DNA from 4 places in the Paenibacillus sp. FSL E2-0177 genome. Region 4 is predicted to be linked to each of the others. Evidence: riboswitches for the same ligand, from Rfam matches in the RefSeq annotation. Region 4 holds a riboswitch; each other region holds the start of a gene.

Region 1 (5,739 bases), 2.1 Mb from region 4:
ACTGATGAAGGTCTAGTGGCTGCTATTCGCGGGATGTTAATGGACTCATGGAGGATTTACGAATCTTACACAGCTCCATTAGGTGTGGGCTGGATGGTTAATCCGGATCATCATTATGGGCCGAATGTGGATGGATATGAATACGCCAAGTGGGGAACGTACCATTATGCGGATCATAAGGGCATTGGTGTGGATCGTTCAGTCAAATCGGGAACGGGGTATAGCGGACAGTATATGGGTCTTAACGCATCAAATTATGAGAATCTAGCGTCTTGTCCAGAAGAGCTGCTGCTGTTCTTCCATCATGTTCCATACACGCATGTTCTGCAATCGGGGCAAACGGTTATACAACATATCTACGATACTCATTTCGAGGGGGCAGAGCAGGCTGCACAGCTTCTAGCAACATGGGAATCACTTGAAGGCAGCATGGAGAGTGGATTGTATGTGCAAGTGAAGCAACGTCTTGAAGAGCAAGCAGAGCATGCGCAGGAATGGAGAGATCGGATCAATACGTATTTTTACCGCAAGAGCGGAATTGAGGATCTTAAAGGCAGAAAGATTTATTAGATTTCGATTCGAGGGATGATGATAGTGAGCCTCACGATTAGAGCGATTTTGAAAGATTTAATGGGAACTGTGGAACAGGTAGAAGGGACTGTGGATATTCTGAACCCAGGGGAACCGGAAACTGAAGTCACAGGGATTATTACGGCCTTCTCTGCCACACAAAATATTGTGGAGCAAGCAATAGCGTTAGGAGCCAATTTGCTGATCACGCATGAAGGTATATTTTATAGCCATCATGCAGCGAGCGAGTGGTTAGAAGGTGATCCGGTTTATCATGCGAAAAAAAGTCTGATCGAACATTCCCCAATAGCTATTTTTCGTTATCATGATTATTGGCATCGGCAAGAGCCGGATGGGATTATGATGGGTTTGCTGCGAGAGCTGGATTGGTCAGACTATGTGGAAGAGCAGCAAGCGGCTGCTACGATTCTCACTATTCCTGCTATGACTGTAATGGAAGCTGCTCAGTATATTAAAAGTAAGCTAGGCATCTCTTATGTACGCGCTGCTGGTGACCTGTCTCTGTCCTGCAAACGCGTAGGGATATTAGTAGGTTACAGAGGAGGCGGGACGATGGCTATTCCGCTTTTTAATGATCACAATCTTGATTTAATTATTGCTGGAGAAGGACCAGAGTGGGAGACTCCGGAATATGTGCGGGATGCAGGGCACCAAGGCAAATCTAAAGCGCTCATCATGTTAGGTCATGCGGAGAGTGAAGCACCGGGGATGAAATATTTAGCTGAAATCTTAGCAGACAAATATCCCATGCTTCCTACCCGGTTCATTGCTGAACAACCCATCTATCAGATGGTTTAATCTGGGGAAATTAAGAGTACGGAATAAATAAACATATTATGGAGAAAATGAAGGGAAACAGGTCACTGAGAAAGGAGTGTTTCAATGGAAATTCCTTTGGAGGCTGATGAAGTATTAAGTCGGATCAAAAAGCTGCAAAGCGACGGAAGCTCGATCAGTAAAAAACAAGTGAAGCAAAGCGACCCAGAGCTTATGAGAAGTGCGCTGTTCTTTTTTCCAAGCTGGGAGCATGCATTGAAAAACGCCGATCTTTTGTAGCCATAGTATTGTAAAAGGAAGCTAAGTGGACAGGGGGAGATCTCTGATTCTGCTTAGCTTTTTTCTTTTTTATGAAATCATTCGTGCTGTTCATGTGAAATAATATTAACAAGCTTGCCAAACGGATCGGGGACATAGAAACGACGAACACCCCAAGGTACAGAAACTGGCCCAATATTGGTATTGAAGATTGTCGTTTCTTATTAAATAGGAAAGTACTGGTGAATCACCCCCTTTTTCGCTTGCTTCAGAGCTGTTTTTCTAAAGAAAACGAGTAAACAAGAGCAAAAGAAAGAGAAAATGAAGAGTATGCTTAATATGAAATGAAAAGCATTGCTTTCAACATTATTTTGACCAGAGCCCTCCTTTACAAGAAAACCTTACAAGAGTATGATTCATCTCAGAACTGAGAATTATCTTAAATTTACAATTACATAAGCAATCCGCTTAATTTCCGTTTCTGGAAAGCGGGGGAACCAACAACTGGCAGCCGATGTGAGAGTCGGCACTGGTTATGGGGTGAATCCTGTTCCGGGTGCATAATATGCATCCCTGCAGGTAGGGCAACTCTCACTGCCCGAATCCGACAGCTAACCTCGTAAGCGTATGGAGAGAGGATGAATGGCGTGTTTAGTGATGAATAGCCACAGAGAATCCCTCTGTGGTTTTTTGCTGCGTTTTTAAGCAGATATAGTCGTAGAATTTATTATGAAAGAGGTGTTACCTTTGCCTATCGCTAAACTGAACGGAACTTCGCTCTATTATGAAATCAATGGAACTGGCACTCCGGTTGTGTTTATCCATGGACATGGATTAACACACAGTATGTTCAAACCACAGCTGGAGTATTTTTCCGATAAATATAAAGTGATTTTGTGCGATTTACGGGGGAATGGCAAGTCTGGTAAACTGCTGGAGGCCCCACATGAGATTATTGAGACGCAATGTCTGGATCTGATTATGCTGTTGAATGACCTAGGTATCCGTGAAGCAGTTTTTGTAGGAATCGCCTATGGTGGCTTAGTCGTTCAGCATATTGCCAAACAATATCCTGAGCGTGTAAAAGCCATTGTGGTCGCGGATAGCTTTTGTAGGACTCACGGATCAACAATAGTAGGGAAAATACAAACTATGGCAGCATATTGCAGTTTACTAATGTATTATCTCCCAAGCGAGCTGGTGTTGCCTTCGATTCGGATGATGTACCGAGAGCGCTGGAGTCTGGCCTACAATGAGATTAGAAGAGGACTGCTGGACAAACGCCCCCGGGAGTTATATCGGCAAAGGCTGGCTACGAGCCATGTTGATTACACCAGATGTTTAAAGGCTTTTAAACGTCCTGCATTATGTATTGTGGGGGACTTTAATGAATTTGGAGTGAATTGTATGAAGGAAATGGTGTCTCAGCTGCCGCAGGCGCAGTTGGCGATTATTCCGAACGCATTAGATCCAAGTAATCTGTGCCAACCGGAGCAATTCAATGCGATTCTTCAGCGTTTCTTAGAGAAGCAGCAGGGCAGTCAGCAGATTAGCTGATCTATAGGGAGACCTTCACAAGCGAAGCGTTTAAGTGAGAAAATAGGCGTCCCATAGCCAGGGCGGAATGAGCTGGCTATGGGTCGTCTTTCTGGGAAGAACTTTAGGGGAATTCTCCCTAAAATGAAGGAGATTATGGCTCCTAGAACGTAGATTAGGGAAATCCTCCCTAATAATAGGATGTTTTTAGCCATAAATGGGTATTTGCATGAATTTTTAGGGAGGAATTCCCTAAAAACCTCATTTTAAAGCGATTATCGATGAACATTAGGGAGAATTTCCCTAATATAATGGATATCTAACTAAAGGCTGGCTCATCCGTAGTGAAATCTACGAATGAGCCAGCCTTTGGTTATTTTACTAACCGATGGATGTTGAACATTTACAAGCATATTGTACCTAGAACGCCACTTAATGTCCCTACCCTACCACAGCACCAAATATAGCTCACCAGACGTGGGAAAGAACAATAGACTCTAAATAGTTATAGAAGGAGGCGTAGTAAGCAACGCATCTGCTACTCTTGCATTTTGTACAATGCGATCTACTCGTGTAAGATTAAGATAATTCATACTAAAGGAGCTGAGTCATGATGTCTCAAGCTGAAACTATAAAACTGACTTCATTATCTTCAAAAGGGGGCTGCGGCTGCAAAATCGGTCCCGCCGATCTCATGCAGGTTATTCGTAGTCTGCCACCAACTGTTCCTAACCCGGATCTACTTGTAGGTCTTGATACTAGTGATGATGCAGGGGTGTATCGTTTAAGTGATGAATTAGCGTTAGTGCAAACTGTTGATTTTTTCACGCCGATCGTGGATGATCCCTATTCATTTGGTCAAATTGCAGCAGCCAATGCATTAAGCGATATTTATGCGATGGGTGGAAAGCCGCTTACGGTGCTTAATATTGTGGCCTTTCCTATTTCTGTTTTAGATAAAAGCATTCTCGGTGACATTTTGCGCGGTGCAGCGGATAAAGTACAGGAAGCAGGAGCTACTCTTGTGGGCGGACATTCCATCGACGATAAAGAGCCCAAATTCGGATTGGCCGTTACGGGCCTTGTGCATCCTGACAAAGTAAGAACGAATGCGGGCGCCAAGGTGGGAGACAAGCTGATTCTAACGAAGCCTATCGGTGTGGGGATCTTAACAACTTCCATTAAAAAGGATCAGCTATCTCCTGAAGAAACCACACGCCTTACGACAGTAATGTCTACTTTGAATAAAAAAGCGGCTGAAATCATGGAGCCTTATGATGTACATGCTTGTACAGATGTTACCGGATTTGGGCTACTGGGACATGCCTCGGAAATGGCTAAAGGGAGCGGCACGGGCCTGATCATTCGTCAAGGCGATGTACCGATGCTGCCAAGAGTAAGAGAGCTTGCGGAGCAGGGATTTGTTCCAGGAGGCACTAAGAATAACTTTGCCCATCTGGAAGGCAGCATTCTTTATCCGGAGGAGATGGACCAACTAAGCCGCTATATTCTATGTGACGCTGTGACTTCTGGCGGACTGCTGATCTCTGTGGCCCCTGAACAAAGCGAAGATTTGCTAAAAGAGTTAGTAGATGCAGGGGTAGAAGCGGCATTGATCGGAGAGGTAACGGAAGAGCATCCGGGTCAGATTACAGTTATAGCTGCTGTGGAATAACTGTTGTATATCAGCTTAGAGCAAATTATGAAGGTTAGCCACCAGAGGAGAGAGCATATTGTTTCAGGACATTACACTGGAAGAACTTAGAGTGTTAAAAAACAAGAAGCAGATCACCATTATTGATGTTAGATCTCCTTCTGAATATAAAGATGCAACGCTGCCGGATAGTTTGAATATTCCTTTTTTTGATGATCAGGAACGGGCTGAAGTAGGGACGTTGTATAAACAGACAAGTGTGCAGGCCGCGAAAGAACGTGGTTTGGAGATTGCTGCGGCAAAACTGCCTTCTTTTGTCAAAGAATTTGCAGCGATTCAAGGAGACAAAGCTGTATTCTGCTGGAGGGGAGGTATGCGCAGCCGTACAACTGCGACCGTACTCTCTTTAATGGATATTCATGCTTACCGGCTGATAGGCGGCTATAAGGCTTATCGTAAATGGGTGCTCGACGAATTGGAGTCCTATGAATGTAAGGCGAAGTCTTATGTGATTCACGGAAATACAGGCACAGGTAAAACCAATCTGTTACACCGCCTGAAAGCGCAAGGCTACCCCGTTCTGGATTTGGAAGGGATGGCAGGTCATCGTGGTTCTATTTTTGGTGAGATTGGCCTTCGTGCGAACAATCAAAAAACGTTCGATAGTCTTCTTTTAGAGGAGTTAATTAAGATCGGGGATTCTCCTTATGTACTATTTGAAGCGGAGAGCAAAAAGATTGGTAAGGTAGTAATGCCCCCATTTATGGCCGAGCAAAAAGAGAGCGGAACGCAGATCTGGATTGAGATGCCTTTGCATGCCAGAGTGGAGCAAATCCTTGAGGATTATCGGCCAGAAGAATACAAGGAACAATGTATTTCTGCATTTTGGAGTATTAAATCCCGAATTCATATCCCTGTTGCGG
Region 2 (5,739 bases), 3.2 Mb from region 4:
GCTGGCAAAGCATGAAGGAGCAATTTTATATTTTAATTCTGCTCTTCATCTACCGACTGCTCTGGGGCTACTTTATGTATGGTTTCATCCGATCTGCTATTATTCCAATTCTACTGCGCTATCCAGATAAAGACGCCGGCGGCAGCGGTATGGGCAGACTGTTGTATTATATCGAGGGACAGTTCAGCTTGAATACTGACCCTGCGATACGCACTTGGTTATGGATGCTTCTAGGACTTGTTGTCTTGCGACTTCTGCTTTCTCCTTTCATAAGGGCAGGATTGCTGCATGAGCTGCACCAGGAGCGAAAGGGCGAGCGCGGGCTGTTCTTTTTCCCCGGCATGAAGATCTATGGACTACCTGTCTTAGTCTTTAGCCTAATCGAATGGGTGCTGACCCTGCTGCCGCTTTACTGGCTTGCTCCAAAAATGTACGGGCTGTTCTTATCCTCTTTGTTTAACTACACTTTGTTACTTCATTTAGTACCATACGTATTGGCATGGCTTATATATATTTTTATCGTGCGCCTGTTTCTTCTATATATGCAGTTTGGTTACACCGGCGGTACAGGAATGTTCTCCTCACTGTTCATCTGCTTGCGGTCACTGATTCCTGCTATAGGTGTTTCCATTGTACTTGGTGCGGGAGGCTTGCTCTTACTGCTAGTGTGCGGACTGACGGGTCTGTTCTGTCCCGGCCTGCCGGCACTTATAATACGGCAAATCTCACCACTACCTTCTACGCTCTTAAAAATGTGGGGAATCTCTGCACAATATCATCTATGGTGTAGCAAAGCATTTCCACAATAAATTAACCTTATTTGACGTAATAAAAAGGTCCCAATTCCTGTATTCAGGAGCTGGGACTTTTTCTCATTACGGATAACTTAAGAGTATTTGCAAAATCATAAAAGCTCTGTTACAATAAGTCCTGTGCTATTAGTAACAATTTTGTAATCAATTGAAACGATTCCTACATAACTAAATGTATTTATCGTAAGTGTAACTGTCGAAACGTCATTCTCTTGGTGCTTAACACGCCTAATTCCTTTGCACCGGGAAGTGGGGGAACCATATTTTGGGTGAATTGATCTCGCTTTACAGGGATCATAGGGAATCTTCTACCGAACCCTTAAGCTAACCTCGCAGGCCTTGGAAGGAGTACATCTTTTGAAAAGACATAATTTAAGAAAAAAATGCGTCGCTGCGGCGCTAGGACTTGTAATGGCATTATCTATTGGTGGAGGAAGCGCCTTTGCCGACTCTAAGATGGACACTGTAATCTCAAAGACTATTGGAGTTGCCTATAAAACCGGAGGTACAAGCACTGCCGGATTTGATTGCTCTGGATTTACAAAATATGTATTCAAGAATGTGGGTCTTACTTTACCTCGTACATCAAAAGCTCAATATAGCGTTGGAACTGCTGTATCCAAAAGCAATCTGCGTTCTGGTGATCTAGTGTTCTTTAACACACTTGGCAATGGAGTATCCCATGTCGGCATTTATGTTGGAAACGGAAAATTCGCACAATCGTCCTCTTCGCGTGGAGTGACCATCACTTCACTCAGTCAGGCCTACTGGGCCAATCGTTATGTTGGCGCTAAAAGAGTAATGAGTACTTCAGCTTATCAAGCTGTAGCCTTCGATTGAAACCTTCCTCACAACTATAACCTCATAATTACAACTATATGAACCTGAATCTGATTATTCCCGTAATCAAATTCGGGTTTTTCTTTTTTCCATAATATATTTTTACACTAATAGAGCCCAATTGAAACACGTTTATTTGATAAAAATTGCAATTATATTAAAAATTAGGTCATTATTAACGCTTACATATGCCTTTCTACCGTAAAAATGCCAATTTTTCTGCATTAATATGTTAAAAACGATTGCCAAGCGGCTTTCTGTTTGTTACAATTAGCGCAGTGAGATTTTAGTAACATTTTTGTAATCATTAAGTTGTTATTTACAAAGGTTTTGTCATGTATTGATTACAAGCTAATCCTAATCAACAGTATGAGCCGAGTTTCCTAACTATTAGGAAAACGGGGGAACCAACTTTGGGTGAATTGACCTCCATTATATAGAGGGGTCATAGGGGACCTTCAACCGAACCCTTAAGCTAACCTCGTAGGCATTTGGAAGGGGTATACACTTTTGAAGAAGAAGTTAGCAGCAGCAGTACTAAGCTTTTCCATCATCCTCACCATCGGAGCAGGAAGCGCTTTCGCAGATTCCAAAATGGATAAAGTGATTGACAAGGCCATCGGTACTAAATACGTATCCGGCGGTATATCCACTAACGGATTTGATTGCTCCGGATTTACAATGTATGTGTTTGATAAGATTGGCATTAACCTTCCACACCAATCAGGTTCCCAATATCAAATGGGCACAGCAATCTCCCGTGATGATATAAGAGCCGGAGATCTTGTATTCTTCAATACAAGTGGCAAAGGTGTCTCACATGTCGGCATTTATGTCGGTGAAGGTAAGTTCGCACACGCTTCTACCTCACGCGGTGTTACGATTAGCTCTCTGAGTGATAGCTACTACGTGAAACGCTACGTTGGTGCCAAGCGCATTATGAGCACAGACGCTTATCAATCGGTTGCTGCTGAATCGGAAGACAATGATGATGTGCAATAAGTAACGTACATAGGCTCTTTTCCAAGGTAACTCTTGGAGGAGAGCTTGTTTTTTTGTCTTATTACTTATTTACCCCTCTCATAATTTGTAAAACATTCCTCTCATATAAAGTTTCTGAGTCGAACCTCCCCCATTTTGTATATAATTAGTAATATAGCAATGTCCTCGTGAAAGGAGATCGTTGACTTTATGATAAATCCCTCGGTAACTTTTCATGTTGTTCCTATGGAGGCAATTCACGGAGAAGCTATTTGTAAGTGGAGCTATACGCCCCCATATAATATTTATGGCTGGATGCCGTGGGAGCAGATGCAGGCTCTTGGCATCGAGTTTGGTGATCCGCAGCTCCGGGAGGAACAATATATCTCCATATTAAATGAACAAGAGGTTTTGTGCGGATTCGCACAGTTGTTCCCGATGGAAGGAGTCGTCCGTTTAGGAGTTGGGATGCGCCCCGATCTATGCGGCCATGGTTTAGGCAAACTATTCGTAGATGCCATCGTCCAGACAGCCTTGAGTCGTTATCCTGATCGAGAGATAGATCTAGAAGTCCTGACCTGGAACCAACGCGCCATTCGAACTTATCAAAAATGTGGATTTACGATTACAGATACGTATGAACGCCGCACACCTACAGGAGACAAACCTTTTTATTGCATGGTCTATGACAAATGATATTAAATACCAGATATTTCATAAGAATGATTGTATTCTCGTTCATTTTTTTGTCACAAACCCTATGATAACGCTTCACCATAAGCTATAATGTAGGGAGCAGCTTACATAGAAGGGACGAATTGGGATGCAGAAATGGATCATGAGCGGTTTGTTTTTTGCCGCCTGTGCCTTTGCGGTAGTACTCATGTTTACACTTCCGGGTAAAGAAGAGGTAGCTGAAGAAAACAAGCCCACGATGCCGGTAGTTCAACTGGACGCGGCAAAGGCAGAAGCAACCGTGAAAGCCAGCTGTATCACCTGTCACGGCGATCAGCTTCAAGGTGGAGTTGGACCAAGTCTTCAGAATGAAGGTGGCCAGCATGACGCTGAGGAAATCTATAGCATCGTCACTAAAGGACGTGGCCAAATGCCTTCCTTTAAGGAGAAACTAGCGCCTGAAGAGATCGCCAACGTCGCACTCTGGCTCTCAGAGAAAAAGTAACCCACCCAAGCAACTAAAAACGCCCGTGTATGAGATAGGTGACTATCTCTGCACGGGCGTTTATTTTATGATTTCGGCTAAACTAGTGATTTTTTTCAAAGGCTTCATTAAATTGATGCGCCTCTCGAAGATCTAGAGCCGTAATCCCATCTTCTTCATTAGATTCCAGTCGCAGTGTAACTGTTTTATAATCAATCGTAATATGTGGATGATGATCGAAGGCTTCTGAAATCGTGGCTACTTCATCAACAAACGCAATGCCCTTCATATATTGGCTGAACATATATTTTCGTACCATAACGTTATCTTCCAGCTTCCAGCCCTCTAGCTTGGTGATCTCCTCACGCAGTTCCTCTTCCGTAAATAACAATTCGTTTCCTCCCTTACAAAAAATTGCAGTAAAGTGCGCAGTTCCCTTTACTTGTCTTAGGCTTTAAACAAAACATCCCTTAGCTTCTGAGGTCCAAGGGATGTGCCAGGATAAAGGCGATATTTTCGATTTAATGTATTCACAAATCCCAGCGATTATAACTCTGCCTTATCAATTTTAACACGGGCTACTAACTACGGGCAAATTACGTCCAGACGTCTCCTCTGCCTAAATCAAAACCACTGAAGCCAAATCCTCTTCGCCAACTAAAATATTAATGCGGTGCGTATCTTTATCGTAAATAATTACGCCGCTCCCCACTTCAATCATAGGTTCATTACCCAGCGCGAAGAAAAGATCCTCAGCCAATGCTTCCCATACCTCCAGCTTTGATTCTTGGGGTAGTTCCTGCCACTCGTCCGGATCCATCTCAAAAAATAAATATCCATCGGAAATTCGTCCGACGGCTTCGGTCAAATCTGTTAGAATTTCACCGTAATCTCTACCATGCTTTACACCCACGTATATCACTCCGTTTTCTTCACAGATGAATAATTACTTACCTTATCCATTATAGCCGAAAAAATGACTTCACAAAAAACCGAATGATGTCGATAAATAAGAATATACGTTAATTCGGTTTCGCACAGAGTGCCCTGCCGCTGTTTCAAGGATGATATACGCGGCATTGTCGGAACACATCTTAAATCTCACGGACGAGGTGCAAAATGGAAATTTCAACAATAATTGGTTTAATTTTTGGTTTGGTTGCTGTAATCTGGGGCATGATCCTCAAGCACGCTCCACTTCATGCTTTGGCCACACCTGCTGCTTACGTTATTATCTTGGTGGGTACGGCAGCGTCTATTTTCATGGCCTTTCCTTTCAACGAGGTCAAAAAGATTCCAAGTCTGTTCAAAATGATCTTTATCAAAAAGAAATTAATCAGTAAACCCGAATTAATCACTATGTTTATGGAATGGGCTTCTATCACACGGCGTGAAGGTCTGTTGGCTCTAGAATCAAAGGTCGATGAAATAGAAGATAACTTCCTCAGGAATGGCATGCGGATGATCATTGATGGAAATGATCAGGATTTTGTCCGCGATGTCCTCATGGAGGATATCCACGCCACAGAGGATAGACATAAAGCAGGAGCGCTCATTTTCTCACAGGCAGGTATGTATGCTCCTACCCTTGGGGTGCTCGGGGCGGTTATCGGCCTCATCGCCGCTCTGGCTGATATGAGTGATATGAACAAATTGGCTGCGGCAATCGGGGCTGCCTTCATCGCCACTTTGCTTGGTATCTTTACAGGTTACGTATTATGGCATCCTATTGCTAATAAGCTGAAACGTCTCTCCAAACAAGAAATCGAAGTTCGAATGATGATGGTCGAAGGTCTTTTGTCCATACAGTCCGGTGTATCTACTATTGCCATCAATCAGAAGCTTGCTGTATTCCTAACACCTTCGCAACGCGTTAAGTTAAATGAGAAGGACGGTGGATCAGGTGAGCAAAAAGACTAGACACGAAGAGCATGAAGAACATGCCGA
Region 3 (5,739 bases), 3.1 Mb from region 4:
AGATTCTGATTACAAGTGCCTCACCTTTAGCGCAAATGTTCGGTAAAGTTATCGGTGTTTTCCTAGTAGGAATATTGCAAATTGGGATCTTTGTCGCAGCGATCGTCGTCAATTTGACGCTCCCGCATAATGCGACTGTATTGGCTGATTTTGATCTCGATTTAGGCCAGCTCAATATTAACTTGCTGCTCTATGGATTTGTCTTGTACGTATTAGGTTACTTCCTCTATGCCTTGATGTATGCGGCTGTAGGTTCGATTGTCAGCCGTACGGAGGATCTCGGTCAGGCGGTAATGCCAATCATGATGTTAGGCTTCGTAGCGTTCTATGTTCCACTGTTCAGTATCTCCAATGCAGATACTCTAGTGGTTAAGATAGCGAGTTATGTGCCTTTCACCTCACCATTGACGATGCTGCTCCGAATTGGTGTCGGCGAGGTGGCGATCTGGCAAGTCATTGTATCGCTGCTGATCCTGCTTGTGACTACCTTCATCTTCGGATGGCTGGCAGCCAAGATCTATCGTACCGGCGTACTGATGTACGGCAAACGCCCAAGTATTAAAGAAATCAGAAAAGCAATGAAAGCTTACAAGATCTAAGAAGACCTCATATAACTTTTAAGGAGTGCTAATGATGTCTACAAGCGAACAATATACCATTATGCTTTTAATGAGTTCGGTATCGCTGGCTACGGTTAGTAGAATGCTTCCGGATGGCTCCACTTTTATGGATTTCGTTCAAGGCGTATTGACTGGTGTTGCTATAGTGGGGATGTTGGCAGGATTGTGGATGTACGGTAAGGCGCGTAAGAGTAAAGTGTAATAGTAGGAACTGAATTTTCGGGGGTATCCTAACAGCCATTTATGGTTGCTGGGATATCCCCGTTTTTGAGTTGGCAATCTCTTTGTATACGAGCTGATATAGCTAACGGACCCAGCAGCACTTAAATGCAGCAATCATCGAGATTTAGCAAGATATCGGACACTATAGTCGCTATTGGCATGAAAAATGGTGAATTAGTAGCTCTTTTAACCAAATAGTTGCACTGGAGTCCGATACTATGCTCAAAAGGCGATAAACGTGTAAGTAACGTCATCTGGGTCCGTAAGCCTTGTCTTGGTGGAAGATGATTAGGGCTTGCTTTAAGACGATCCAAGACGCTCATCGCTCGAGATTTTTACTTTCGGACTCAGAAGGCGTTATTTGGCGATTTCAAGGTCTTTTGAAGGGGGTGCGGACTCCAGTGATGCTATTGAGTGGAAGTAGGCGTATATTTGGTGCTCTATAAACAATTAGTGACTCTGGAGTCCGAACGCCGACCATATTTGAGGAAAAGCTTCAATTAAAGGCTCCTGAGTCCATTAGTCGCTTCATGCGCTTAAAGATTGTCTGAATTCTAGTCAGTGACTAAATTATAGAAAGATTTGCGCTCGTTAGTATATCCGTTTGGGTGGTCATCTGCTCCCGTACAGCTCTAAGCTGTGCTTTCAGTGCGGGAACACTTTTTTGCAGAATAATGCTTATTTGAGAAAGAGGCAGCTTTAGGCCGTACCACATGACCTTCACAAGCTGTTCCTCCCAAGGTAATGCCTTAGCCGATAGAAGGGAGCGCCGGGCAAAAGAATCAGCACACTGGTGAATACAAGTGCGGTAAGCGTGGATAGAGAATAACTGAGGATCAAAATCATCCTGACGATATATTTTATGAAGCTCTGTGAAGGTGCGGATAGTAATCTTGTCTGCCTCATTAGATTGTTCTAACAACATGGAACTAAGTACGTAGACTTCATTAGTGTACTTTTGAACACACTCTGCAAATTTAGTACTGTAGGTGGACTCGGGAGGTAAGGGGTCAGGCATGGTGAACACGATCCTTTCAGATTGAGAGATTTGCTTGAATCTATAATATAGAAAAGTAAGAGATGGATTTATTGATGAGATCGGCGGTGTCTGGTTCCGGGCAACTGTGTTTCTGCTGGGAGGCAGTGGATAAAGCTTTTGAAGGCTTGTAGTAGAGCCGTTCACTTCTGGAATTGCTCCCCCCTGCTGCAACACTGTACAGACGCCCTTGCTGAATATGCCCTGCCAAGGATTTACCCTGGAGCTTGGCCTTTAAATCCTGCAAAGCACCCTGAACTAGCTCAAGCTTAACCTGCTCCCAATCTGAACCTTCGCGGCGGACCTTATCCAGCGCTTCTTCAAGACGGCAATGACAGATGGCCCGTAAAAAAGAACTCCATTTAATAAGATCGAAATTTTTGGTGTTAGCAGAGATCAGACAAGCCCCCCAACTGCAGCCTCCCTTACAGGTGAGCTTCAGAATACCATAACGGCAGCCTTCAGCCCCTTCCATTCCATAGTGAATAGGCTCGGGTTCATCCAATACAAATACTTCAATGCGGGATAGTCTGCGCTGGTCCATAGTAGGGTTCCTCCTTAGATTTCCAAAAGCTTTAAGTCAACATGATGAGTGACACTAGCCTTTTCTACACAAGCGAGCATCTCCATTTTATTCTCACAGACTGCGGTATGCTCTAGCCATAGTCGGAACTTCTCTTTTCGTATAACAGATAGATGTAAGGGAAAGGTGCTGCGGGATCTCAAGACATACCAACCGGCGCTTACATCTTTCCAAGGCTCCTTGAAGGCTGTAAACCACGGGAGCTTTTGGTGTGATGACCAATCCTGCTGCTGCTGTTGTTCTCGAATTTTTTTATATATCTCATATACAATCTTAGAGTCTAAACAGTCTTTACAAGAAGAAGGTGTGCTGAACTGGCGAAGGGCTTGGATCTGGTTCTGGCCAAATGCATAGCCTACAATGTACCTGTGATTATGTTCTTCGAACCACAAGGCCCCGAAACAAACGTAATTTAGACTTATCGGCTCAAGCAGCCCTTGATGTATCCCTAAATAATAGTGCTTCAAAACATTCACCCCATCCAGCGTGCTATCACCTAATAAGCTCAGGTAACGCAAAAACCGCAGCAAGAGGAGGACCTCTGCTGCGGTTTTGGATTACAGGCAGATATACCTGGGCCAAAGCGTGGCGGATCAAGGGTCTCTCTCTTTACGCTTACGAGGTTAGCTGTCGGATTCGGACGGTGAGAGTCGCCCTACCTATTGAGACTTATGCAGTCTCCTTTGGATTCACCCCAAGTAGGCCAGGTGGCCTGATGGTTCCCCCGTTCCCTGCGAATGCAGGAACTCAGCGTTGATTGTTTTTCATGAATTAGATTCAACCCGAATCATACTCTTTTCAAGATTTTCTGTAAAAAACGGAAAATGTTCTTTTAGAGCAATTTTAACCATATCCTGCCGACTACGACTGAAAAACGAGGTAAATAGGTATTTATGGCGTGTTATCGCGCCTCTTTCTCGCTCAGCCTCAGCTTCTTGCGTTTCTACCTATAATGGGAATTTGCAGTATTTTCGCTCTAAAAAGGTGAATAAAATCACATGGGTTATAGATAGCGATTAAACGCTCCAAACTCGAGTAAACAAGAGATATAGAGAGATTAGATATCAAGTAAGCGCTATCTAATGGGAAAATAGTTTTTAATTTGCATTATTTTGGCATCATTCAGGTTTTACAAGTCTTCGTGCATAAGAGTATGATTACTCCTGTTTCAACGACAATCGAATATTTGATCCGCTTAATTTCCGATAAGGAAAGCGGGGGAACCAACAATCGGCAGCCGATGTGAGAGTCGGAAGCCGATTATGGGGTGAATCCTGTAGAGGGTGTGAGTGAGCTCGCATCTATACAGGTAGGGCGACTCTCACCGCCCGAATCCGACAGCTAACCTCGTAAGCGTATGGAGAGAGGATGAGTGCAATGTGACCGCTAGCGAGCCACAGAGGAGATCCTTTGTGGCTTTTTGCTGTGCTCTTAGAAGCAAAGCATTTATGGAGGCCTCCCCTAAGAGGTCGCTAAATTCATCATTAGCGGTATTTGTAAGGCAGCGTCTAATGACGTGACACAACCGAGCTTTAGGTTGTGCCCGAAAATGACGATAGGTCAACATCCTTTCGGAGATTTTCGTTGCCTCCTTGTTGTAAATGAGCAGGAGGAGAAAAAAAGATGACGGATCAGAATGAATATGTGCTTGTATGTGCGCCTACAAAGGCGGGAGAACATTTCATTAAACTTCTGAAGTTCAGGGGTATTAAGATGGCGGGATTAACCAACAATGTGGCTGAGAAAGCTTTACTTGAGGAGCTCGGGATTGAGCAGGTTATTCTAGTGGATACCCGCCATCAGAGCACTTGGTTTCGCCCATCGTTCCCGGTAGGCAGGGTATATCTGTTTGAGAGCAGCTTTCCGCTTTGCTGCCGCTATATTCAGATGTGCCGTACCTGGACGACACAGCCGATTTTTGTGATTACAAGTTCAATAAATCCTAGATTGGTCTATAAAAGACTTGGTGCGAGCTATGTAATCTATTCCCATAGTGGTGATGCTGATTTTCTAATCGATAGATCACCTCATCAAGGATAATGGAAGGAGTGCGGAAGATATGATGGATCTGTATATGGTGGCTTCGTTAGCTGTAATTTACGGGTTATTTTATGGCTTTATGCGCTGGTGCGCAGGTGTAGTTGAGGATACGGGGAGGGATAAGCTGTGATTCTAGTAATCGCTGTTACCCTACTGTTGTTTATATATCTGGTTTACGCGTTGATTCATCCTGAGAAATTTTAAGGAGGGGCATTCATGGGCATTTTGCAAATAGTCGTCGTAATTGTAATTCTCATCTTGCTGGTCAAGCCGATGGGAACGTATTTATATCATGTATTTTCTAACGAACCGAATCGTACGGATCGCTGGTTTGCAGGCACAGAGAAAGGTATTTATAAGCTGATCGGCCTGAAAAAACGGGACGGAATGTCCTGGAAGAAGTATGCACTCAGCTTTGTTTTAACTAATATCGTACTGGTTGCTTTCAGTTATATTTTTCTAAGATTACAGCGGGGATTGCCGCTGAACCCGAATGGAATTGCCGATATGGAACAGACGCTTTCATTCAATACGGTGATCAGCTTTATGACCAATACGAACCTGCAGCATTATAGCGGGGAGACGGGACTATCGTATTTTTCACAAATGGCAGTCATCACGATGATGATGTTCACGTCTGCAGCGAGCGGATTTTCTGTTGCGGTTGCTTTTGTCAGAGGGATTACAGGACAGAAATCAGTCGGGAACTTTTTCGAGGACTTCGTAAAAGCACATATTCGTGTATTCATTCCATTAGCTCTGCTAGTTTCATTGGTGCTGGTAGGATTGCATGTGCCACAAACGCTCAAGCCATCGCTTGAGGTCACTACACTCGAAGGGCAGACGCAACAAATCGCTATCGGTCCAGTCGCTTCTTTGGAATCAATTAAACACTTAGGTACGAATGGTGGCGGCTTCTTCGGAGCCAATTCAGCGCATCCTTTTGAGAACCCTAATCCACTTACGAACGTTCTGGAGATTCTCTCTATGTGGATGCTGCCAGCCTCTTTGCCATATATGTACGGATTGTTCGCTAAGAACAAACGTCAGGGCTGGGTGATTTTCACAGCAATGATGACCTTGTTCGTATTACTGCTGGGATTGAATTATTATGCGGAAACCAAAGGCAATCCAGCTATCAATGCGCTGGGGATCGAGTCTTCGCAAGGCAGCATGGAAGGTAAAGAGGTACGTTTTGGTATCCCGCAATCTTCGCTGTTCACTTCGGTAACAACGGC
Region 4 (5,739 bases):
CTGGCAAGCATTGATTCCTGCAGCGACCGCAATCCCGATAAGGATCAGCCTTGTAGGAGACAGACCATCTGCCTTCCGGTAGGCAAGAATATAGATTAAAGCTGCGGTCAGGCCAGCCCCACCAAGCGCTAGGAGAGGCAAGACAAATACCGGAGCTGCTGTTGTAGCCGGAAAAAACGAGATAAAAATGATTACCGCAAAACCTGCACCAGCACTTATGCCCAGCGTAGCCGGTTCTGCGAGTGCATTACGTGCGAGACTTTGTAGAATACAGCCCGATACTGCAAAGCCCGCTCCTACTAACAATGAAATTACGATGCGGGGTAGTCTGAAATCAAATAAAATAAGCTTTTGCTGATGTGTTCCATCACCCATGAGTGTATGTAATACCTCTAGTGGGGATAGACGCATAAACCCTGTATTCATACTGACTATAAACACAACGACGATCAGTATAGCAAGGAGTGATAACACCGTTAGGGCGCGTGTGCGGCGTTCTTTTTCATCTGGAGTAAGGGTTAATTTGGGCATTACAGCTCCCCCTTCCGCTTACTCGCTAAATAAATAAAGAACGGTACGCCGATGATGGCAATTAAAGCTCCTAGCGGTGTCTCATAAGGTGCATTTATCATTCTTGCGGCAATATCTGCAAAGATAATCAATAAGCTCCCTAGAACTGCCGAGCAAGGGATAATCCAGCGGTAGTCCACTCCAACGAAATAACGTGTAACATGTGGAATAATTAGTCCTATAAAAGCAATCGGGCCAACCGTTGAAACCGCGCTTCCAGCTAAGATAACCACAACAATCATACATGCCAATTGAACTATCCTTGTCCGCTGCCCCAGACCAACCGCTACTTCTCTTCCTAAGCTGAGCAATGTGACGGATCGTGATAACATCATTGCTGCAATTAAGGCTACGGCCACCCAAGGGAATATAATCTTGATCTGAGTCCAGCTAGCTCCACCCATCCCACCAGCTAACCAGAAGGCTATGTCCTGAGATAAGTTGAAAAGAATAGCTACTCCCTGACTAATAGCAACCAATAAAGCACTAACTGCCGAACCTGCTAATGTCAATCGCAAGGGGGTCAGGCCATTAAAAGAAAGCGAACCGATTCCGAATACGATAAAAGAGGCCACAGCGGCACCGATAAAGCAATACAACATTAGTGAAGTGAATGAGAGTGAGGGTGCAAAAGCAAATACTATGGCCAGCGCTACCCCTGCTCCTGCATTCAAGCCTAACAGCCCTGAATCCGCAAGCGGGTTTCTTGTCATCCCCTGCATGATAGCCCCTGCTACTGCGAAGCAAGCACCGACTAAGGCGCCAGCAATAGCACGTGGAAATCGCAGTTCTCTAATTACCTGATGTTTTTGTAAATCTGGATTGAAATGAAATATAGCTTCCCATACCGTAGCTAACTTGATATCTGCTGCACCTACTGAGACCGAAAGTGCCAATCCGAAGGCAATGGCAGCAAGTCCAAAAATAAGAATACCAATGGCAGCTGCCGGTCGGGTATGTAGAGCTTTTTTGGGTTCATTTTTAATACGATTTGCGAAATCTGAGGGTGAAACCATGAGTCGTCTCCTTATTCAATAGTTACAATGGTTTATATGATAACAACAATCATTCTCATTATCGCAAAAATATTTATGTTGTACAATTGCAGGATCGATTTTTCCGTACTATGGGATTGGTTTATAAAAAAATGGTGCAGATCTTTGTATCACGAGATACTTGATCTGCACGCTCTTCCCCACCGAAATGATCAGTCTCATTCATGGTGAATTACGACTTTTATTTCACAAGACTTTTTAGCACATCGTCAATGATTTTGCTGCCAGCGTTCGCACCACTGTAAAGCCAGCTGCTTGTTGAGCTCATTTCATGCACATTTCCAGCTTTTACAGCTGGGATGCCCTTCCAGATTGCACTATCTAGGATCTCCGAACCCTCAGTCTTATCACTATTTACAAGGAAAATATGATCTGCGGTCAGCTCAGAAAGCTTCTCTAGTGAGATCGGATTCCAAGTTGCTCTTGTTCCTACTGGGATCTCTGTTACTAAGTTAGGCAGCGTTACGCCAAGGTCTGTATATAATACAGCTCCACTGCTGCGGGTTTCGTCTACAATATAGAAGTTTTTTTGCACCAACCATAAAATAGCCGCGGACTCTTGTCCAATAGCTCCTGCAAGCTGTTCTTTCGCAGCCGCTGCTTTAACATCATAATCTTTAATGGCTTTTTCTGCTTCAGGGGTTTTGTTCAAAATCTCACCCATCTTGAGCAACGATTTGCGCCAATCTTGATTTAGTTCATCCCCAATTACATAAGTGGGTGCAATCTTATTCAACTGATCGTAAATCCCGTTCTGAACAGAAGACTCCGATGGGATGATAATAAGATCCGGAGCAAAGCTGGTTACAGCCTCTAACGGAAGGTCGTAACTAATTGTAGGAACATCCTTCAATTCAGTGGCCAGATAATCCTGAACGCCGTTTGTAACTGACCATTGAGCTACTGGAGTTACACCCAGAGTTACCAAAGAGTCTTCCAAATATGAACCCAGAACGCGCTGTGGATTAGCCGGAATCGTTACTTTATGACCCATTGCATCTGTTAACGTCTTAGGTGCAGCAGGTGCCTCTGTAGATTCTGCTGTAGGCGCTGTTGTAGGCGCTGTTCCTGCATTTGATGAGCTTTCAGCATTATTATTACCACAAGCGGAAAGTATTAGCGTCATCACTATTAGTCCGCTCATCGTCACTTTCATGCTTCCTGATCTTTTTCTGTTAAGCCAAAACATTAAAAACCCTCCTATATGTAACTGCTTTGATATTCAAAGGTGACCTTTACCTCTGCTTCACTTTTAAATGATATTGATTCTCATTCTCTGTGTCAACATATAAATTTCAAATTCTGTGGATTTGCAACAATTTCCTTCATATAAAATACAAAAGAGGTTATATTCCGAACGTTCCGGATATAACCTCATCTTTAATCTTCTACTTATTTATTTAAATGATACGGGACAGTCGCTACTACAACGTCCTTTTGATTCATTAGATACGAGCGGATTAAAAAGCTGGTCTGATTATGAAGCACGGCTTGCCACCAATGTTTGGTAATAAACTGTGGAATCAGAATCGTGATGTGATCCGTCGCAGCGGTCTTCCACTCTACCGTATCGATAAACTTCACTAACGGACGAATGATACTACGATATCTGGAACGAAGAACAATCAGGCGTACACCTGGATTCCATTCCTCCCACCGTTGCTCCATCTTATGAATGTCTTCTTCATCAAAGCCTACATACACAGCAACAACATTATCTGTTAGAGACTTCGCATAGCTGATGGAATGTAATACAGCACGTGTAACCCCTGCAACAGGAACAACTACAGTACTTCCTTTAATTACAGGTTTATCAGTAGCCGGACATATACGCAGTTGATCCGCAGTGTTCAAATAATGCTTATGAATACGGTGGAACACGAACATTACAGCAGGTAAGAAAATGAATGCCATCCATACGCTCGAGAATTTAGTAATGATAAATATAAGCGTAATCGTCAATGTAGTCAGCATACCGATGGTATTTACTACAAATCTTTTCACCCATCCAGCGGGTCTTGTTTTGATCCAATGCACCATCATCCCCAGTTGGGATAAGGTAAAAGGAATGAACACGCCTACCGCATATAGTGGAATCAAACCTTCCGTATTCCCATGGAATGCAGTCACAAGTATGATAGACATAACTCCTAGAAAAATAATGCCGTTTGAGAAGCCCAGGCGGTCACCACGGACCATAAATGCATGTGGCAGATATTTATCTTTTGCAAACATAAAGGCGAGCAGCGGAAACGCTGAATATGCTGTATTAGCTGCCAAGAACAAAATCACTGCTGTAATCCCTTGAATGAAAAAGTACAATCCGCCACGGCCAAAGGTCGATTCAGCGATCTGAGAGACAACCGTAGCCTTTTCATCTGGCACAATACCATACCAATACGCCAGCACAGTGATTCCGGTAAACATAAAGCCAAGGATAAGTCCCATGATCATTAGCGTCTTGGCTGCATTCTTCTCAGCGGGTGCTTTAAAGTTTGGGATCGCATTAGATACGGCCTCAACCCCCGTTAGGGCTGAACAACCAGAGCTAAACGCTTTTAATAGTAGAAACAAACTTACATTAGATACGGCGCTGCCTATTTCAGGAACATTCGCATGCGCGCCACCCATTGCATATTTAACGATACCGGAGATAATCAGAACAACAATCGAAACCACAAACAAATACACTGGAATTGCGATAAATGAAGCCGATTCAGTCACTCCGCGAAGATTAATGATTGTTAATAAAACGATAACAGATACAGCGATGAGAACAGTATGATTATGAAGACTTGGAAAAGCCGATGTGATCGCATCCGTCCCTGCCGAGGCACTAACCGCTACGGTAAGAATGTAATCCACCAATAATGAACCCCCAGCGAGCAGCCCTGTCGGAATACCAAGATTACTCTTGGCTACGATATAAGCTCCGCCTCCTTGCGGATAAGCAAAAATCGTCTGCCGATAGGATAAAATCAGGATGGCCAGCAGGCCCAATACGGCTAATGCAATTGGCAGGGAATACCAGATGGCAGTAAACCCGGCAGCCACCAGTACAATCAGAATTTGTTCCGTTCCGTAGGCTACAGACGAGAGCGCATCAGAAGACAGGACAGCCAGTGCTTTAACCTTGGATAACTTTTCATGATCGAGTTCATTCGACTTCATCGGACGTCCGATCAATAGTCGTTTTACCTTGCTTACCATGGTGGATACAGTTCCTTTCTTTGGGAGCTGAAACGGAATTTCCGTGCGCTGTTTTCATCGGTGGATTTCATAAATGCAGACACAAAAATAAGCATACGGAAATGATCCGCATGCTTATGCATGGTCATTTTCCCACCTTGCTTACGAGGTTAGCTGGCGGATTCGGGCTGTGGTTATAGCCCTACGGTAGAGGTCTGTTCGACCCGGTTCCGATTCACCCCATTGGCATGAATGCCAAGTTTGGTTCCCCCGTTTTTCCTAAGAAAATTCAGCGCATATTCAACTTCTCACAAGGTCTAATATTAGTCTACAAAGTGCCTACAGTAAAGCGTTGAAAAAAATGAAAAAAGAATGAAAAAACATCCAATAAGCTCAAATATAGCGTCTTATTGGATGCTCTCTTTCATTATCTTCAATTATCCCTCTAGCCCGTGATTTTAATACCTTTTCAGCTTTTTTGTACCTTCCAAAGTAAAAACTAAAATCCTAAGCTCTCCTCAGCATCTACTTCAATCACTTCTTCTTCCCTACGTCCATACCAAAGAAGGAGACTTATTAGAGCAAACGCTATTAAAGCTAACAAAGGAATCGTTATAAATCCGAAGTAGTTCAAGTAATCTTTATTACAAGGAACACCAACTGTACAAGGTAGAACTTTACTTAACGCTGGAATCTTCTGTTCCGCATAATGATAGATTGAGATACTGCCACCAATCAAACTTAATGGAAGCACATAAGGAATGATGCGCTTATCTCCACGGAAAGTGGCAATTCCCAACAAAAATAACTGCGGATACATAAAAATCCGCTGAAACCAGCAAAGCTTACAAGGTTCATACTTCAAGACTTCACTTAAATACAAGCTACCAGCTACAGCAACCAAAGAGACGAACCAGGCCAGATA

The links. A riboswitch is a leader RNA that binds a small molecule or an ion and turns the genes downstream of it on or off. The one in region 4 is predicted to bind cyclic di-AMP.
Region 1: linked by a shared signal. The riboswitch ahead of MHI25_RS26395 (alpha/beta hydrolase) and the one ahead of MHI25_RS16970 (APC family permease) in region 4 are both predicted to bind cyclic di-AMP.
Region 2: linked by a shared signal. The riboswitch ahead of MHI25_RS00580 (C40 family peptidase) and the one ahead of MHI25_RS16970 (APC family permease) in region 4 are both predicted to bind cyclic di-AMP.
Region 3: linked by a shared signal. The riboswitch ahead of MHI25_RS03080 (hypothetical protein) and the one ahead of MHI25_RS16970 (APC family permease) in region 4 are both predicted to bind cyclic di-AMP.

Annotation. Positions count from the first base shown of each region.
Region 1 covers NZ_CP150307.1:5,935,087-5,940,825, reverse strand. Annotated here, with positions in the region: gene MHI25_RS26415 (alpha-glucuronidase family glycosyl hydrolase) at 1-570, shown strand, start outside; gene MHI25_RS26410 (Nif3-like dinuclear metal center hexameric protein) at 631-1,389, shown strand; gene MHI25_RS26405 (hypothetical protein) at 1,474-1,647, shown strand; partial or broken gene MHI25_RS26400 (glyoxalase) at 1,725-1,820, opposite strand; cyclic di-AMP (ydaO/yuaA leader) riboswitch at 2,082-2,268, shown strand; gene MHI25_RS26395 (alpha/beta hydrolase) at 2,356-3,183, shown strand; gene selD (selenide, water dikinase SelD) at 3,776-4,837, shown strand; gene mnmH (tRNA 2-selenouridine(34) synthase MnmH) at 4,896-5,739, shown strand, end outside.
Region 2 covers NZ_CP150307.1:119,033-124,771, reverse strand. Annotated here, with positions in the region: gene MHI25_RS00585 (hypothetical protein) at 1-809, shown strand, start outside; cyclic di-AMP (ydaO/yuaA leader) riboswitch at 1,028-1,166, shown strand; gene MHI25_RS00580 (C40 family peptidase) at 1,224-1,652, shown strand; cyclic di-AMP (ydaO/yuaA leader) riboswitch at 2,015-2,157, shown strand; gene MHI25_RS00575 (C40 family peptidase) at 2,202-2,654, shown strand; gene MHI25_RS00570 (GNAT family N-acetyltransferase) at 2,844-3,329, shown strand; gene MHI25_RS00565 (cytochrome c) at 3,457-3,813, shown strand; gene MHI25_RS00560 (4a-hydroxytetrahydrobiopterin dehydratase) at 3,896-4,183, opposite strand; gene MHI25_RS00555 (hypothetical protein) at 4,412-4,705, opposite strand; gene motA (flagellar motor stator protein MotA) at 4,912-5,712, shown strand; gene motB (flagellar motor protein MotB) at 5,696-5,739, shown strand, end outside.
Region 3 covers NZ_CP150307.1:661,156-666,894, forward strand. Annotated here, with positions in the region: gene MHI25_RS03055 (ABC transporter permease) at 1-599, shown strand, start outside; gene MHI25_RS03060 (hypothetical protein) at 634-822, shown strand; gene MHI25_RS03065 (hypothetical protein) at 1,408-1,767, opposite strand; gene MHI25_RS03070 (hypothetical protein) at 1,901-2,422, opposite strand; gene MHI25_RS03075 (hypothetical protein) at 2,437-2,991, opposite strand; cyclic di-AMP (ydaO/yuaA leader) riboswitch at 3,060-3,224, opposite strand; cyclic di-AMP (ydaO/yuaA leader) riboswitch at 3,644-3,833, shown strand; gene MHI25_RS03080 (hypothetical protein) at 4,085-4,501, shown strand; gene kdpA (potassium-transporting ATPase subunit KdpA) at 4,718-5,739, shown strand, end outside.
Region 4 covers NZ_CP150307.1:3,801,125-3,806,863, forward strand. Annotated here, with positions in the region: gene MHI25_RS16955 (iron ABC transporter permease) at 1-531, opposite strand, end outside; gene MHI25_RS16960 (iron ABC transporter permease) at 531-1,586, opposite strand; gene MHI25_RS16965 (iron-hydroxamate ABC transporter substrate-binding protein) at 1,807-2,814, opposite strand; gene MHI25_RS16970 (APC family permease) at 3,018-4,835, opposite strand; cyclic di-AMP (ydaO/yuaA leader) riboswitch at 4,960-5,119, opposite strand; gene MHI25_RS16975 (disulfide oxidoreductase) at 5,314-5,739, opposite strand, start outside.